Regions from separate parts of the Labrys sp. Lb11 genome, predicted to be linked through region 1. Evidence: predicted binding sites of a transcription regulator. Region 1 holds the regulator's gene; the other holds the start of a gene.

Evidence for each region. Region 1 encodes PhoB, which activates phosphate uptake and scavenging genes when phosphate is short. Its sites were predicted from a motif close to TGTCATNNANCTGTCAT; they were not measured.
Region 2: a site for PhoB is predicted at 4,303-4,319, ahead of AC27L4_RS18470 (alkaline phosphatase). Genes of this name have one in related genera too.

What each region holds. Positions count from the first base shown of each region.
Region 1 is NZ_BAAJOT010000001.1:11,712-19,822, forward strand. It holds gene AC27L4_RS00060 (ATP-binding protein) at 1-638, shown strand, start outside; gene pstS (phosphate ABC transporter substrate-binding protein PstS) at 861-1,898, shown strand; gene pstC (phosphate ABC transporter permease subunit PstC) at 1,966-2,967, shown strand; gene pstA (phosphate ABC transporter permease PstA) at 2,976-3,809, shown strand; gene pstB (phosphate ABC transporter ATP-binding protein PstB) at 3,818-4,642, shown strand; gene phoU (phosphate signaling complex protein PhoU) at 4,669-5,385, shown strand; gene phoB (phosphate regulon transcriptional regulator PhoB) at 5,403-6,101, shown strand; gene AC27L4_RS00095 (IS1634 family transposase) at 6,391-8,111, shown strand, end outside.
Region 2 is NZ_BAAJOT010000004.1:839,221-847,331, forward strand. It holds gene AC27L4_RS18445 (sugar phosphate isomerase/epimerase family protein) at 1-382, opposite strand, end outside; gene AC27L4_RS18450 (Gfo/Idh/MocA family protein) at 379-1,584, opposite strand; gene AC27L4_RS18455 (LysR family transcriptional regulator) at 1,759-2,664, opposite strand; gene AC27L4_RS18460 (SDR family oxidoreductase) at 2,791-3,564, shown strand; gene AC27L4_RS18465 (DUF2165 family protein) at 3,641-4,132, opposite strand; gene AC27L4_RS18470 (alkaline phosphatase) at 4,367-6,109, shown strand; gene AC27L4_RS18475 (hypothetical protein) at 6,425-6,886, shown strand; gene AC27L4_RS18480 (ABC transporter ATP-binding protein) at 6,889-7,551, shown strand; gene AC27L4_RS18485 (ABC transporter permease) at 7,561-8,111, shown strand, end outside.

The sequences.
Region 1 (8,111 bases):
TCGGCTTCGTCGAGACCCTGCAGGGGCCGGCGAAGAACGACGCCGCGGCCCGCGAGAAGTTTCTGGGGATCATGCGCTCCCAGGCCAACCGCATGTCGCGGCTGATCGACGACCTCCTGTCGCTGTCGCGCATCGAGCTCAACGCCCATGTCCGCCCCGGCCAGGTCGTCGACCTCTATCCGATCGTCGCCCATGTCGCCGACACCCTGGCCCCGCTCGCCCGGGAGCGCAGCGTCGAACTCGTCATCGAGCGTTCCGTCCCGCGCCTGATGGTGCTCGGCGATCGCGACGAGCTGATCCGCGTCTTCGAAAACCTGGTCGAGAACGGCATCAAGTACGGGGCCTCCGGCGGCAGGGTTGACGTTACCCTGGTCGAGGCACCGCGCGGCGCCGGGCGTCCGGCTGAGGCCGTGGTGACCGTGCGCGACCACGGCCCCGGCATCGCCAGCGAGCATCTGCCGCGCCTGACCGAGCGTTTCTACCGCGCCGACATCGCCCAGTCGCGCGAGAAAGGCGGCACCGGCCTCGGCCTTGCCATCGTCAAGCACATCCTCGCCCGCCATCGCGGCCGCCTGGTGATCGAGAGCGAACTCGGCAAGGGCGCGACGTTCATCGTGCGCCTGGACTCGGCCGCCTGATCCCATCGCCAGCCGCAAGGCTTGACAAGGCGGGGTGCGCCGATGACGGGCTCCGGCTGGAGGGGATGATCAACGTATTGATCTTCATTGGATTTTTCTGTCATAAAAGCTTCGTTGCGGTGTCATAGAAGGGTTGCGCGGCGCCAATAGGTGTAGCGGCGTGGCTCGGCGAGGGCTCCCACGGGGAGACGCTGCCGGCATCACATCGAACGGAGATATCCCGTGAAGCTCTCGATCCTCGCAGTGGCGGCGGCTGTTTCGCTCGCCGGAACCCTGTCGTCCTTCGCGGCCGACATCACCGGCGCCGGCGCCACCTTCCCCGCGCCGGTCTATACGGCCTGGGCTGCCGAGTACAAGGCCAAGACCGGCAACGGCCTGAACTACCAGGCGATCGGCTCGGGCGGCGGCCAGACCCAGATCACCAACCGCACCGTCGACTTCGGCGCGTCCGACGCCCCGATGGCCGACGACAAGCTCACCTCAGCCAAGCTGCTGCAGTTCCCCACGGTCGTCGGCGCCGTCGTGCCGATCGTCAACCTCGACGGCATCGCCGCCAACCAGCTCAAGCTGACCGGCGAGGTGCTCGGCGACATCTATCTCGGCAAGATCACCAAGTGGAACGACGCCAAGATCGCCGAGCTCAACCCCGGCGTGACGCTCCCCGACGTCGACATCGCCACCGTCTACCGCTCCGACGGCTCGGGCACCACCTTCGTGTTCACCAGCTACCTCAACGCCGCCAACCCCGGCTGGAAGGACGCGGTCGGCGCCGCCACCTCGGTGCAGTGGCCCGCCGGCGCCGGCGCCAAGGGCAATGACGGCGTCTCCGGCACCGTCAAGAACACCAAGGGCGCGATCGGCTATGTCGAATACGTCTACGCCGCCAAGAACGGCCTGACCACGGTCGAGCTGAAGAACAAGGCCGGCCAGTTCGTCAAGCCGACCGTCGAGGCCTTCAAGGCCGCCGCCGCCAAGGCGGACTGGGCCGGTGCCAAGAACTTCGCCGCCTCGATCATCGATGTCGAGGGCGACGCCTCCTGGCCGATCACCTCGGCGACCTTCATCCTCCTGCCGAAGGACCCCAAGGACCCGGCTCAGTCCGCCGAAGTCATCAAGTTCTTCGACTGGGCCTTCAAGGATGGCGGCAAGATCGCCGAGGACCTGCACTACATCACCCTGCCCGAAGAGGTCGTGGGCCGCGTCCGCGAGGCCTGGAAGGCCGAGGTGAAGGGCGCCGACGGCAAGGCCGTCTACAACTGATCCGCGCATGATGCCGCGCCCGGCGCCTGTCGCGCCGGGCGCTCCCCTCACGAGGATGAGCAAACCCATGAGCGCCGTCGCAGACGTCTTGACGGACAGCACCGCCGAAAGCGACGCCCGTCGACGGGGGCCGCCCTCCGACCGCGGCAGAGTGCCCGGCGCCGCGTTCGATCCGATCTTCCGGGCCGCCCTCTACGGCTGCGGCTTCTTCGTCCTGCTGCTGCTCGGCCTGATCATCGCCCTGCTGTTCCAGGGCGGCCTGCCCGCCCTCTTCGAGTTCGGACCGGCCTTCTACTGGGGCACCATCTGGAACCCGGTCACCGAGAAGTTCAGCGCCGGCGTGATGATCTACGGCACGCTGTTCACCGGCATCATCGCCATCCTCGTGGCGCTGCCGATGTCGTTCGGCATCGCCTTCTTTCTCACCGAGATCGCGCCGGTCCGCCTGCGCCGTCCGATCGGCGTCGCCATCCAGCTCCTGGCCGCCGTGCCCTCGATCATCTTCGGCATGTGGGGCTTCTTCGTCGTGGTGCCGTTGATCGCCGCCTATGTGCAGCCGCCGTTGATCGCCGCCTTCGGCGGCATTCCGGTGATCGGCGCGCTGTTCAAGGGACCGGCCCTGGGCGCGGGCATGTTCACCGCCGGGCTGATCCTGGCCCTGATGATCATCCCCTTCATCACCGCGATGTTCGTCGAGATCATCGAATCCGTGCCGCCCATGCTGAAGGAATCGGCCTACGGCGTCGGCGCCACCACCTATGAGGTGTTCCGCAACGTCTCCGTGCCTTATGGCCGCACCGCCCTGGTCGGCGCGGTGATGCTGGGGCTCGGCCGCGCGCTCGGCGAGACCATGGCGGTCACCTTCGTCATCGGCAACGCCAACCGCATCTCGGCCTCGCTGTTCGCGCCGGGCTCGACGATCGCCTCCACCGTCGCCAATGAATTTCCTGAGGCCGGCGCCGGCACCCTCAAGCTGCACTCGCTGCTGCAGCTCGGCTTCGTGCTGTTCGTGATTTCCTTCATCGTGCTCGCCATCTCGCGCGCCCTCGTGCGCACCCGGCTGAAGTGAGGCCGACCATGAACCGTCTCGCCCGCCGCCGCGCCATCGACTACGCCGTCAAGGGGGCCAGCACCGGCTTTGCCGTGATCTCCCTGTTCATGCTGGCCTGGATCCTCTACACGCTCATCGTCCGCGGCGCCCCGGCGCTGAGTTCGACCGTGTTCACCAACGTCATGGCGCCTCCGGGCGGCGGCGGCGGCCTGCTCAACGCCATCGTCGGCAGCCTGATGCAGATCGTCGTGGCACTGATCATCGGCGCGCCGGTCGGCATCATGGCCGGTACCTTCCTGGCCGAGGCCGGGCGCGGCAGCCGCCTGGCCGGCATGGTCCGCTTCGTCAACGACATCCTGCTCTCGGCGCCGTCCATCCTGATCGGCCTCTTCGTCTACCAGATGGTGGTGGTGCCGATGGGCGGCTTCTCCGGCTGGGCCGGCACCCTGGCGCTGGCCATCATCCTGATGCCGGTGGTGGTGCGCACCACCGAGGACATGCTGGCCCTGGTGCCGACCACCCTGCGCGAGGCGGCCTTCGCCCTCGGCGCGCCGCAGTGGAAGGTGATCACCCTAGTGACGTGGCGGGCCGCACAGACCGGCATCACCACCGGTATCCTGCTGGCCCTGGCCCGCGCCGCCGGCGAGACCGCGCCGCTGCTGTTCACCTCGCTCGGCAACAACGACTGGTCGCTCGACATGTCCAGGCCGATGGCGAGCCTGCCTGTCGCCATCTACCAGTATGCCGGCAGCCCCTTCGACGATTGGGTGGCGCTGGCCTGGGCCGGAGCGCTGCTGATCACGGCCGGCGTGCTCGCCCTCAACATCGTCACCCGTGTTCTCCTGGCTCCCAAGCGGTGAGTGGTCCCATGTCCTCGCTTCCCAATCCGACCGTCGCCGTGGCCGCGGCCAACCGTCCGCAGGCCGAGACGGCTGTGCGCGCCAAGATCAAGTGCGAGAAGCTGAACTTCTATTACGGCGAGAAGCACGCCCTCAAGGATATCAACCTGGAGATGGGCGAGCGGCAGGTCACGGCCATGATCGGCCCGTCCGGCTGCGGCAAGTCCACGCTGCTGCGCGTGCTCAACCGCATGTACGATCTCTATCCCGGCCAGCGCGCCGAGGGACGCATCCTGCTCGACGACCAGGACATCATCGCCAAGAGCAGTATCGACCCGGCCATCCTGCGGGCCCGCGTCGGCATGGTGTTCCAGAAGCCGACGCCGTTTCCGATGTCGATCTACGACAACATCGCCTTCGGCGTGCGCCTGCATGAGCGCCTGAGCAAGGCCGACATGGACGACCGGGTCGAATGGTGCCTGTCCAAGGCCGCGATCTGGGAAGAAGTGAAGGATCGGCTCGGCACTTCGGCGCTGGGCCTGTCCGGCGGCCAGCAGCAGCGCCTGTGCATTGCCCGCTCCATCGCGGTCAAGCCCGAGGTCGTGCTCCTGGACGAGCCGACCTCGGCTCTCGACCCGATCTCGACCGCCAAGATCGAGGAACTGATCGACGAGTTGAAGCGGGACTTCACCATCGTCATCGTCACCCACAACATGCAGCAGGCCGCCCGTTGCGCCGACGTGACAGCCTTCTTCTATCTCGGCAATCTGATCGAGGTCGGCCAGACCATGCAGATGTTCTCGACGCCGACCGACCGCCGCACCCAAGACTATATCACCGGCCGCTTCGGCTGACGCGCGCTGGACGAGGAGCAACGCCCATGGCCGACCATATCGTCAAATCCTTCGACCAGGAGCTGCTCGAGCTGCGCAACATGATCGCCGAGATGGGTGGTTATGCCGAGAAGAGCGTGCTCGACAGCATCAATGCGCTGATCAAGCGCGACCTGGAGCTGGCGCAGCGCGTCATCGCGCTCGACGGCACCATCGACACGCTGCAGCGCTCCGCCGAGGATCGGGCGATCCTGATGATCGCCAAGCGCCAGCCCATGGCGCAGGATCTGCGCGAGATCGTCGCGGCGCTACGCGTCTCCGGCGACCTCGAGCGCATCGGCGACCTCGGCAAGAACATCGCCAAGCGCGTCGTCGCCATCAACGGCCAGATGCAGGGCACCAAGATCTTCGGCGGCTTCAACCACATGGCCGATCTGGTGCTCGAGCAGCTCAAGCAGGTGCTCGACGCCTTCGCCCAGCGCGACGTCGAGGAGGCCCTGGCGGTGTGGCGCTCGGACGGCGCCGTGGACGCGATGTACACCTCGCTGTTCCGCGAGCTCCTGACCTACATGATGGAAGATCCGCGCAATATCGGCTTCTGCACCCATCTCCTGTTCTGCGCCAAGAACATCGAGCGCATCGGCGACCACGCCACCAACATCGCCGAGACCGTCCACTACCTGGTGACCGGCCAGTCGCCGAGCGGCGAGCGGCCCAAGAACGACAGCACCAGCATCATGCCGGTGGAGTATCCCGCCGCCTGAAGAGACAGAGGTTTTGAATGTCTCCGCGCGTTTTGATCGTCGAGGACGAGGAAGCGTTGACCACGCTGCTTCGCTACAACCTCGAATCGGAAGGCTATGACGTCGACAGTGTCGGGCGCGGCGACGAGGCGGAGCTGCGCCTGCGCGAGAGCGTGCCCGACCTCGTGCTGCTCGACTGGATGCTGCCGGGCCTCTCCGGCATCGAACTGTGCCGCCGTATCCGCATGCGGCCGGAAACCGAGCGGCTGCCGGTGATCATGCTCACCGCACGCGGCGAGGAGACCGAGCGCGTGCGCGGCCTGGCCACGGGCGCCGACGACTATGTCGTCAAGCCGTTCTCGGTGCCGGAACTGGTGGCGCGGGTGAAGGCGCTGCTGCGGCGGGCCAAGCCCGACCATGTCGCCTCGGTGCTCAAGGCCGGCGACATCTCGCTCGACCGCGAGACCAAGCGCGTCCATCGCGGTGCCCGCGAGATCCGCCTGGGGCCGACCGAGTTCCGCCTGCTGGAGTTCCTGATGCAGGCGCCCGGCCGGGTCTTCGCCCGCGAACAGCTGCTCGACAGCGTCTGGGGCCGCGACGTCTATATCGACGAGCGCACCGTGGACGTGCATGTCGGGCGCCTGCGCAAGTCGATCAACCGGTCGCGCGAGATCGACCCGATCCGCACCGTGCGCGGCGCCGGCTATTCCTTCGACGAGACCTTCTCGAAGCATTGACCGGCGGGCGGCGGGATTGATGGTTCAAAAAACACGAAAGCCTTCTCCGCGGAGCGGGGAAGGCTTTCGCATTCGATCCTGCTCTCGGTGAGCCGATAGCCGGCTCACCTTGTCCCGTCCTAGCCCGTCTTCGCGGATTCGCGCGCGGAAACGTCGATTTCGAGGTTTTTTGAGCGCGTAAGTATTTGATCTGATTGAGGCGAGGTTCGCATGTTCTACCGGAATCGGCTGTAGTGAAGACCTAGGCTATTTCCAAGATACGGTTTGGCGTGCATAGATTCATGTCGCCATGTTTCTGCGACGAACCGAGCGAAGGAAGGACGGCAAGACGCATACCTACTGGAACATCGTCGAGAACAAGCGTCTCGACGATGGCCGGGTGGTGCAGCGGCAGGTTTTGTATTTGGGTGAAATCAACTCTTCTCAGGCCGCCGCCTGGCGCAAAGCCATCGAGGTGCTCGATACCGACACCGGCGATCGACAGACGCTGGCTCTGTTTCCGGAGGATCGCTGCCAAGCCGTCGCGGCCGATGCCTCAGTGGTGCAGCTTCGCTTGTCGGAGCTCCGGCTGTGCCGGCCGCGCCAATGGGGTGCCTGTTGGCTGGCCGGGCTCCTATGGCGCGACCTGCACCTCGATCGGTTCTGGGCCGACCGCCTGCCGCCGAGCCGCAAGGGGACACGCTGGGACCAGGTGCTTCAGGTTCTGGTGACCTATCGCCTGATCGCACCGGGCAGCGAATGGCGCCTGCATCGCGAATGGTTCGAGCGTAGCGCCATGGCCGACCTCTTGGGGGCGGACTTCGGGTTGGCCGAGGCGCACAAACTGTATGCCTGCCACGACCTGCTCCTGGCGCACAGGCAGACCCTGTTCGCTCATCTGGCGGAGCGCTGGCGCGATCTGTTCAACGCCCGCTTCGACGTGCTGCTCTACGATCTGACCAGCACCTATTTTGAGGTCAACGCCTCGGATCTGCCCGAGGGCGACAAGCGCCGTCACGGCTATAGCCGCGACAAGCGGCCGGACTGTCCGCAAGTGGTGATCGCCCTGGTCGTCACCCCGGAGGGCTTGCCTTTGGCCTACGAGGTGCTGGCCGGCAACACCGCCGACAGCAAGACGCTGGGGATGTTCCTCGGCAAGATCGAGCAGCAATACGGCAAGGCGCGGCGCGTCTGGGTGATGGATCGCGGCATTCCCACCGAGGCGGCCCTGGCACAGATGCGGGCCAGTGACCCGCCGGTCCAGTATCTGGTGGGAACGCCCAAGGGACGGCTGAACCGCCTGGAAAAGCACCTGCTGGACAAGCCCTGGCAGGAGGCGCGGCAGGGCGTTCAGGTGAAGCTGCTGGCCGAGGATGGCGAACTCTATGTCTTCGCCCAGAGCCTCGACCGCGTCTCCAAGGAACGGGCCATGCGGCGGCGGCAGTTGAAATGGCTGTGGAAGCGGCTCCGGCAGATCGCCGCCATGGCGGTCTCCCGCGAGGAGCTCCTGATGAAGCTGGGCGCCGCGCGCTCCAAGGCGCCGACCGCCTGGCGCCTGGTCGATGTCGACATCGACAAGAACGGCGGGCTGACCTTCCGCCTCGACCGCAAGAGGCTGCGAACCATCAGACGGCGTGAAGGGCGCTATCTGCTGCGAACCAATCTCACCGACAACGATCCCGCCCTGCTATGGCAATATTACATTCAGCTCGTCGCCGTCGAAGAGGTCTTCAAGACCCTGAAAGGCGACCTGGCGATCCGCCCGGTCTTCCACAAGGATGAGAGGCGGATAGAAGCCCACATCTTCATCGCCTTCCTGGCCTATTGCCTGCAGATCACCCTGACCCGCCGCCTCCACGCCCTGGCCCCGGGACTGACCGCTCGAAGTGCTCTGGAAAAGTTCGTTGCCATCCAGATGATCGACGTCCACTTGCCCACCACCGATGGTCGCGAGATCCAGCTGACCCGCTACACCCAGCCCGAGCCCGAACTCAGCCTCCTCATCAGCCGCCTCAAGCTCCAATTGCCGCC
Region 2 (8,111 bases), on a different contig from region 1:
AGGTGACGATCCAGTTGGGATGGCTGTCGCCCGGGGCTCCGGGCAGGCCGGACATCATCACGACGCGCTCGACCTTCAGCGCCGCGGCAAGGTCGATGGTCTTGCGGGTGATGGCCTGGTGCTCCGGGCCCGACGGACCGGGGTGCAGCGGGTTGCCGGAACAGTTCAGGGCCGAGATGGCGAGGCCGCGGTCCCGGACCTCGCCGAGAAGCCGGTCGCGCTCGCCGGCGTCGGCGAGGAGCGTGTCGAGCGCCAGGTGCGGGGCGGCCGACCAGCAGCCGGTGCCGAACTCGATCATGTTCAGGCCGAGCGCGGCGGCGCGGTCGAGGCAGACCGTCCGGGGCAGCGCGGCAAAGCCGTCGGCGACGAGGCCGATCTTCATGGGGCGTTCCTTTCGGAGGTCAGCGTCTGGGTGATCTCGGCGATCGCCACCGGCCGGCGCAGCGCGACAGAGCGCTGGATCGCCTCCAGGCCCTCCGCCGCCTTCAGCCCGTCCTCGAGCGAGCCGTTGGTCATCGGCCGTCCTTCGGCGACGGCCGTCAGGAAGTCGGCGATCATGAAGCCGAAGGCCTCGGCATAGCCGACCGCGACGCCGTCATGGGGCACCGGCAGAAGCGCCCCGGCATAGGGCGAGGCCGGGCGGTTCGGCACGGTGACGAACAGGCCGGCCTGCGCGCCGCGCCGACGGGCGATCCGGTATTCGCCGGGCGCCGCCGAGCTGTAGCTGACCGTGCCCTCCGTGCCGTGCAGCGTCAGCGACAGGGTGTTGCCCATGCCGACAGCGACGCGGCTGGCGGAGAACAGGCCGAGGCAGCCGTTCTGGAACAGCAGGGTGGCGGAGACGGCATCGTCGGTGTCGACCGGCCGCGATTCGGTGCTGAGCGCCACGTGGCCGTGTCCCGAGGTCGCCCGGGCCGGCAGGAAGCGGCGGGGGATGACGGTCGAAGCCGCGGCGCCGACGACTTCGGCGATGTCGCCACAGACGAAGCGGGCCGCATCGATCGCATGGGTGCCGACGTCGAGCAGGGCGCCGCCGCCGGCCTTGTCCTTCTCGTAGCGCCAGCTGTGCGGCAGATCCGGATCGGCGGCATACTCGGCCTGGTACTGGACCAGGAGCTGGACCGGCGTGCCGACTTCGCCGGCGGCGACCAGGCGCTGAACCTCCGCGACCGCGGGCAGGCGGCGATAGTTGAACACCGTGCCGGCGGTCACGCCCGCGGCCTCGGCTTCCCCGGCCAGGCGACGGGCTTCGACGGCCGACAGCGCCAGCGGCTTCTCGCACAGCACGTGCTTGCCGGCCCGCAGGGCGGCCGACACCGCCTCGGCATGGACGAAGTTCGGCAGGGCGACGCTGACGATGCCGATCCTGTCGTCGTCGATCGCCGCCCGCCAGTCGGTCCCGGTCTCGGCGAAGCCGTAGGTATCGGCCAGCGACCGCGCCACCTCCTCGCGCGTGTCGCAGACGCGCAGGAGATGGAAGGCCGGCTCGCGGCCGGCAAAGCGCGGCAGGTGCATCCGGTAGCCCGACGCATGCGCGGCGCCGATCATGCCGGCGCCCAGGATCGCTATGCCTCCTTGCGGCATCGTACTCTCCTTATTGAGATGGAGCGCTCCATTAAATCGCTCGAGCGCGTATTCGGTGAGAGAGTTAGATCTGCCTCACGCGAAATGCAACCATAATACTGGAGCGCTCCAATATCTGTTCGCTCCGGCGCCCCGACGGAAATGGCATCCCGGGACAGCGGCCCGCGACCGGCGCTAGGACAGGATTTCCCGCTTCAGCAGCCGGTCGAGCCAGTCGGCGAAAACCTGCAGGCGGCGCGAGAGGTGCCGGCGGTGCGGGTAGAGCAGCATTATCGGCATGGGGGCGGCGCGGTGGCGCGGCAGCACCTCGACCAGCTCGCCGGCCGCCAGATGCCCCTTCACGTCATAGGCCGGGATCTGGATCAGGCCGAGGCCGGCCAGGCAGCAGGCGATGTAGGCCTCGGCGCTGTTTACCGTGACGCGTCCGGGCAGGGACAGGGTGTGGGGGATGCCGCCCTCGATCCATTCCCAGCTTTCGACGCGGCCGGTGGAGGGCGAGGCGTAGCGGATGACGGCGTGGCCGTCGGAAAGATCGGCCGGCCGTCGCGGCAGGCCGTGCCGGTCGAGATAGGCGGGGCTGGCGACGTTGATCAGCGGCAGGTCGCCGATCATCCGGGCGATCAGGCTGGAGTCGCCGGCCGGACCGACGCGGAGCACGCAGTCGACGCTGTCCTCGACCAGGTTCACCGCCCGGTCCGTGACGCCGAGATCGACGTCGATGCCGGGATGGAGGTCGAGGAACTCGGGCAGGGCGGGGGCGATCACCAGCCGCCCGATCCGGGCGGGCACGTCGATCCGCAGCCGGCCGCTCGGCCCGGACATGCTCTGGCGGAACAGGCCTTCCGTCTCTTCGACATCGGCGATCAGTCGCTGGCAGCGCTCATAGAATGCGGCGCCGTCCTGGGTCGGAGCAACCCGGCGCGTCGTCCGATGCAGCAGCCGGGTGCCGACGCGGCTTTCCAGCGCCTGGACGGCAGCGGAGACCGAGGAGCGCGGCACGCCGAGCCCGTCGGCGGCCCGGGTGAAGCTGGCGCATTCGACGACGCGGACGAAAATGCGGAAGAGCTCGATGCGATCCAAGCGGTGCCATTGTCCGGAATTGCCGACATATGATGTCAGGATAGCCAGCTTTATTGCTCAATCCTAGACGATAGCGTGTCGCCACGGGCCGCAGGAGCGGTCTTTCGAGAAAACGGAAACACGCGCATGGTTGATCACAGCATCAAGGGCAAGACCGTCATCATCGCCGGCGGCGCCAAGAACCTCGGCGGCCTGCTGGCCCGCGATCTCGCCGCGCAGGGCGCGAAGGCGGTGGCGATCCACTACAACAGCGCCGCCACGCGGCCGGCCGCCGATGCGACGGTGGCGGCCGTCAAGGCAGCCGGAGCCGAGGCCGTGGCCTTCGCCGGCGACCTGACCACCGCCGGTGCGGTCGAGAAGCTGTTCGCCGACACGGTCGCGGCGGTGGGACGGCCCGACATCGCCATCAACACCGTCGGCAAGGTGCTGAAGAAGCCCTTCGTCGAGATCACCGAGGCCGAGTATGACGAGATGACCGCGGTCAACTCCAAGTCCGCCTTCTTCTTCCTCAAGGAGGCGGGCCGGCACGTCGGCGACAACGGCAAGATCTGCACGCTCGTTACCTCGCTGCTCGGCGCCTACACGCCGTTTTATGCCGCCTATGCCGGCACCAAGGCGCCGGTGGAGCACTTCACCCGCGCCGCGTCGAAGGAGTTCGGCCAGCGCGGCATCTCGGTGACCGCGATCGGGCCGGGCCCGATGGACACGCCCTTCTTCTATCCGGCCGAGGGCGCGGACGCGGTCGCCTACCACAGGAGCGCCGCGGCGCTGTCGGCCTTCTCGAGGACCGGCCTCACCGACATCGAGGACATCGTGCCCTTCATCCGCTTCCTGGTCTCGGACGGCTGGTGGATGACCGGCCAGACCATCCTGGTCAACGGCGGCTACACCACCAAGTAGGGCGGCGCAGGAGCGGGGCGTCAGCCTCGGCCCCGCCCCCGCCCCCGCTGCCCGCCGGCCTCCGCCGGACGCCTGCTCAGGCCTCTTCCGGCTCCGGCAGCAGCAGGATGATCTGGACGATGCCGATCATCGCGATGAACTCGAAGGCCTTCTGCTGGCCGTTCCAGATCTGCGACTGCCACATGGCGAACCATTCGCCGCCGATGGTGACGAAGCCGACGGCATAGAGCAGCAGGCCGAGCGACAGGCCGGCCGCCGCCAGCCCCTTGGCGTCGGCGAAGTCCGGGCGGCGCAGGGCGCCGAGGAGGCGCAGGGCTCCCGCCCACAGCAGCACCGCGGTCAGGCATTGCGTGGCGATGATGATCCAGTAGCCCGTCGCCTGCAGCGTCTCGTCGGTGACGGCCCGCCAATGCAGGCTGGAATCGGGGAAGGTCGTGTCCATGGACAGGACGTGCCGCACGAACAGCCAGTTGCTGTCGTAGTCGGTGATGTTGCCGAACGCCACGAGCGTGAAGAACAGAGCGAGGGCGGCCACGAGAGCCGCCTTGCTGAGCCGGACGATGACCATGCGCATGCCTCTTGCCGATGATGTGCCGGCGCGCCGGCCGTGGAGGCCATCCCCCGATGCCGCGCCGCGCCCGCCGGACGGGCGAAGCGTGGGCCATGCCGCGGCGCTTGACCAGCCCCTTGCCGGACACCTCGGCGGCGTGGTTACCGCCGGCGGGATTTCGCGCCGGAAGTCATCCGCCTGACATGTCCGCATCATAGCCAGGGCGCGTGTGACCCATTCCGGAGCTAACGTATGCGCGCTCTCCTCGCGGCTTTCGCCGTCACGACCTGCCTGGTTTCCGCCTCGGAGGCCGCGACGGTCTATCCGCTCGACCGGGCGACCATTCTCGCCGGCTCGCCGTTCGACCTGAAGGTAGAGTTCGATGCGGTCGTGAAGCCCGACGACGTCAAGGTGACGATCAACGGCCAGCCGGCCGAGACGGTGCTCGGCCAGGCCGTGCAGTTCGTCGAGAAGGAGCACGGCGTCGACGCCTCGGCCGTGCTCATCCGCGCCGGCAGCATCGCCAAGCCCGGTTCCTACACCGTCGAGGCCAAGGCCGGCGGCGAGACCAGGACCGTCACATGGGACGTCTACGCCACGCCCGCCGCGCCGAAGGCCAGGAACGTCATCTTCCTGCTCGGCGACGGCCTGTCGGTGGCCCACCGCACCGGCGCCCGGATCATGTCCAAGGGCATGACCGAGGGCAAGGCCAACGGCCGCCTCAACATGGACGACCTCGACCATATGGCGTTCATCGGCACTTCGGCGACCAACGCCATCGCCACCGACAGCGCCAACACCATGTCGGCCTACATGACCGGCCACAAGACCGCGGTGAACGCGCTCGGCGTCTATGCCGACCGCACCAAGGATCCGCTGGACGACCCCAAGGTCGAGACCATCGCCGAGGCGCTGCGCCGGCTCACCAGGAAGTCGGTCGGCGTCGTCTCCACCGCGGAGCTCGAGGACGCCACGCCTGCCGCCGTCGTCGCCCACACCCGTCTCCGGGCCGAGAAGGCCGCGATCGCCGGCATGCTCTACGACGTCAAGCCCGACGTCATCCTCGGCGGCGGCTCGGCCTATTTCCTGCCCAAGAGCACGCCGGGCTCCAAGCGCAAGGACGACAAGGACTATATCAAGCTGTTCAAGGACGACGGCTACGCCCTCGCCACCACCAAGGCCGAGCTGGCGGCCGCGGGCGGCGCCAACACCGGCAAGATCCTCGGCCTGTTCCATACCGGCAACATGGACGTGACGCTCGACCGCGAGTTCCTGAAGAAGGGCACCGTGGCCAAGTTCCCCGACCAGCCGGGCCTGGTCGACATGACCAAGGCGGCGCTCGACCAGCTCTCCAAGAACCCGGAAGGCTTCTTCCTGATGGTCGAGGGGGCCTCGGTCGACAAGATGTCCCACCCGATGGACTGGGACCGCGCCCTGGTCGAGACCATCGAGTTCGACAAGGCCGTCGGCGTCGCCAGGGAGTTCGCCAAGAGTCATCCCGACACGCTGATCGTCGTCACCGGCGACCACACCCACGGCATCTCGATCATCGGCACCATCGATGACGACAAGCCGGGCACGGAGATGCGCGAGAAGGTCGGCACCTATGCCGATGCCGGCTTCCCCAACTACGAGGACAAGGACGGCGACGGCTATCCCGACCGGATCGACGTGTCGCGCCGCCTCGCCGTCTTCGCCAGCAACTTCCCGGACTATTACGAGACGTTCCGGCCGAAGATGGACGGCCCGTTCGAGCCGGCCGTGCAGAACGAGAAGAAGGAATATGTCGCCAACGAAGCGTATAAGGACGTGCCCGGCGCCGTGCTGAGGGTCGGCAACCTGCCGCGCTCGGCCGACACCGCGGTGCATGCCGTCGACGACGTGGTGCTGCAGGCGACCGGCCCCGGTGCGGAGGCGTTCAAGGGCTACATGGAAGAGAGCGACGTCTATCGCGTGCTCGTGGACGCCCTGGCCCTCGCGCCGGCCAAGGACTGAGAACTTGTCCGTGAACAAGTGAAGCGATTGGACGCCAGCCTGGCGGCTTTGCTTGTGGTCGTGCGAGACGCAACGGTTCTAGTCTGATCGGGACGCGTGCGTCTTCCCTCCCCGTCGATCTCGGGTGTTCCCGAGATCGACAACTTGGAAGGCAAGTCGGATATATCCGACTTGCTCGGGGGGAGGGGATCGGCCGGCGTCGCGCCTGACGTGTTATCGGTAAACGGGGGCTGGGCAGGCCCACAGATCCCCCCAGCCTCTCGCGACCGGCTGGCTCCGCACCCGCTGAGCCGGCAAACGATCGAGGAGACGATCATGCGCAAGCCACGAATTTCCCGCCGGGGCGTGCTGCGGCTGTCGGCCGCCGCGGCCGGGCTCATCGCCACCGGCCTGCCGGCGGCAGCGGCCGTCGAGGAGATCGGCTTCGACCAGCTCTACGGCAAGGTCAGCGTCCTCGGCCTCACCTTCTCCGACAAGATCAAGGGCCTCGCCGGCCAGACCGTGTCGATGCGCGGCTTCATGGCTCCGCCGCTCAAGGCCGAAGCCCGGTTCTTCGTCCTCACCGAGATCCCGATGTCGCTCTGCCCGTTCTGCTCCTCGGATGCGGACTGGCCGGACAACATCCTGGTGGTCTATCTCGACCGCGCCCAGACCTTCGAGCAGGCCAATGCCCTGATCAGGGTCACCGGCCGTCTCGAGGTCGGCTCCTGGACCGACCCGGAGACCGGCTTCGTCAGCCTGCTGCGCCTGGTCGATTCGAGCTTCGCGGTCGCCTGACCATGCCTGTCCTCGACGTCAGGGATCTCGAGGTCCGGTTCGCCGGCCTGGACCGGCCCGCCCTCGACATCCCGGCACTCGCCCTGGAGCCGGGCGAGCAGGTGGGGGTGACCGGCCCGTCCGGATCGGGCAAGACGACGCTGATCAACGTGCTCACCGGCCTCGGCCGGGCTCCGCGCGGCAGCGTCACCTGGCACGGCACCGACCTTGCCGGCCTGTCGGAGAGTGGCCGCGACCGCTGGCGCGGTGCGCATGTCGGGCTGGTCATGCAGGATTTCCATCTCTTCCCCGGACTTTCCGCCTTCGAGAACGTCGTGCTGCCGCAGCGGCTGCGCCGGCTCCGCCTGCCGCAGGAGACCCGGGACGAGGCCGGCCGCCTGCTGGCGCGCGTCGGTATCGAGCGGCCGGCCCAGGCGGTGGAGACCCTGTCGCGCGGGCAGATGCAGCGCGTCGCCGTGGCGCGCGCCCTGGTGTCGAAGCCGCGGATCATCGTCGCCGACGAGCCGACCGCCAGCCTCGATGCCGATGCGGGCGCGGCGGTCGCCGACCTGTTGCTCGAGCTCGCGGCGGAAGGGCAGGCGACGCTGATCGTCGCCAGCCACGAGGCGCGCTTCATCGGCAGGCTCGGCCGCGTGCTGCGCCTCGATGCCGGCCGGTTGGGCTGACGGGCAGCCATGCTGAGATTCATCGCGGCCGATATCCGCCGGCACTGGATCGGCGCCCTGGCGATCCTCCTGATCATCGGCCTCGCCACCGCGCTCGGCGTGATGGTGACGCTGCAGGAGCGGGCGCTCCGCCTCGGCAGCGCCCGCGCCGCCGGCGCCTTCGACCTCGTCGTCGGCGCGCCGGGCAGCGAGACCCAGCTCGTGCTGTCCGCGGTGTTCCTGCAGGCGGCGCCGCTGCCGCTGCTGCCCGGCAGCGTGCTCTCCGGCCTTGCCGCCGATCCGCGCGTCGCCTGGGCGGCGCCGATCGGCTTCGGCGACTTCGCCGGCGAGGCTCCGGTCGTCGGCACCACCGAGGCGCTGGTGCAGGGCCTCGGCGGCCTGACGCGGGGACGCAGCTTCGCCAGGCTCGGCGAAGCGGTCGTCGGGGCGCGGGTGGCGATGGCCCCGGGCGACACCTTCCACCCCATGCATGGCCGCCTGCACGAGGGCGGCAGGGAGCATGCCGCCGCCACCTACACGGTGGTTGGGCGCATGGCGCCGACCGGCACCTCGTGGGACCG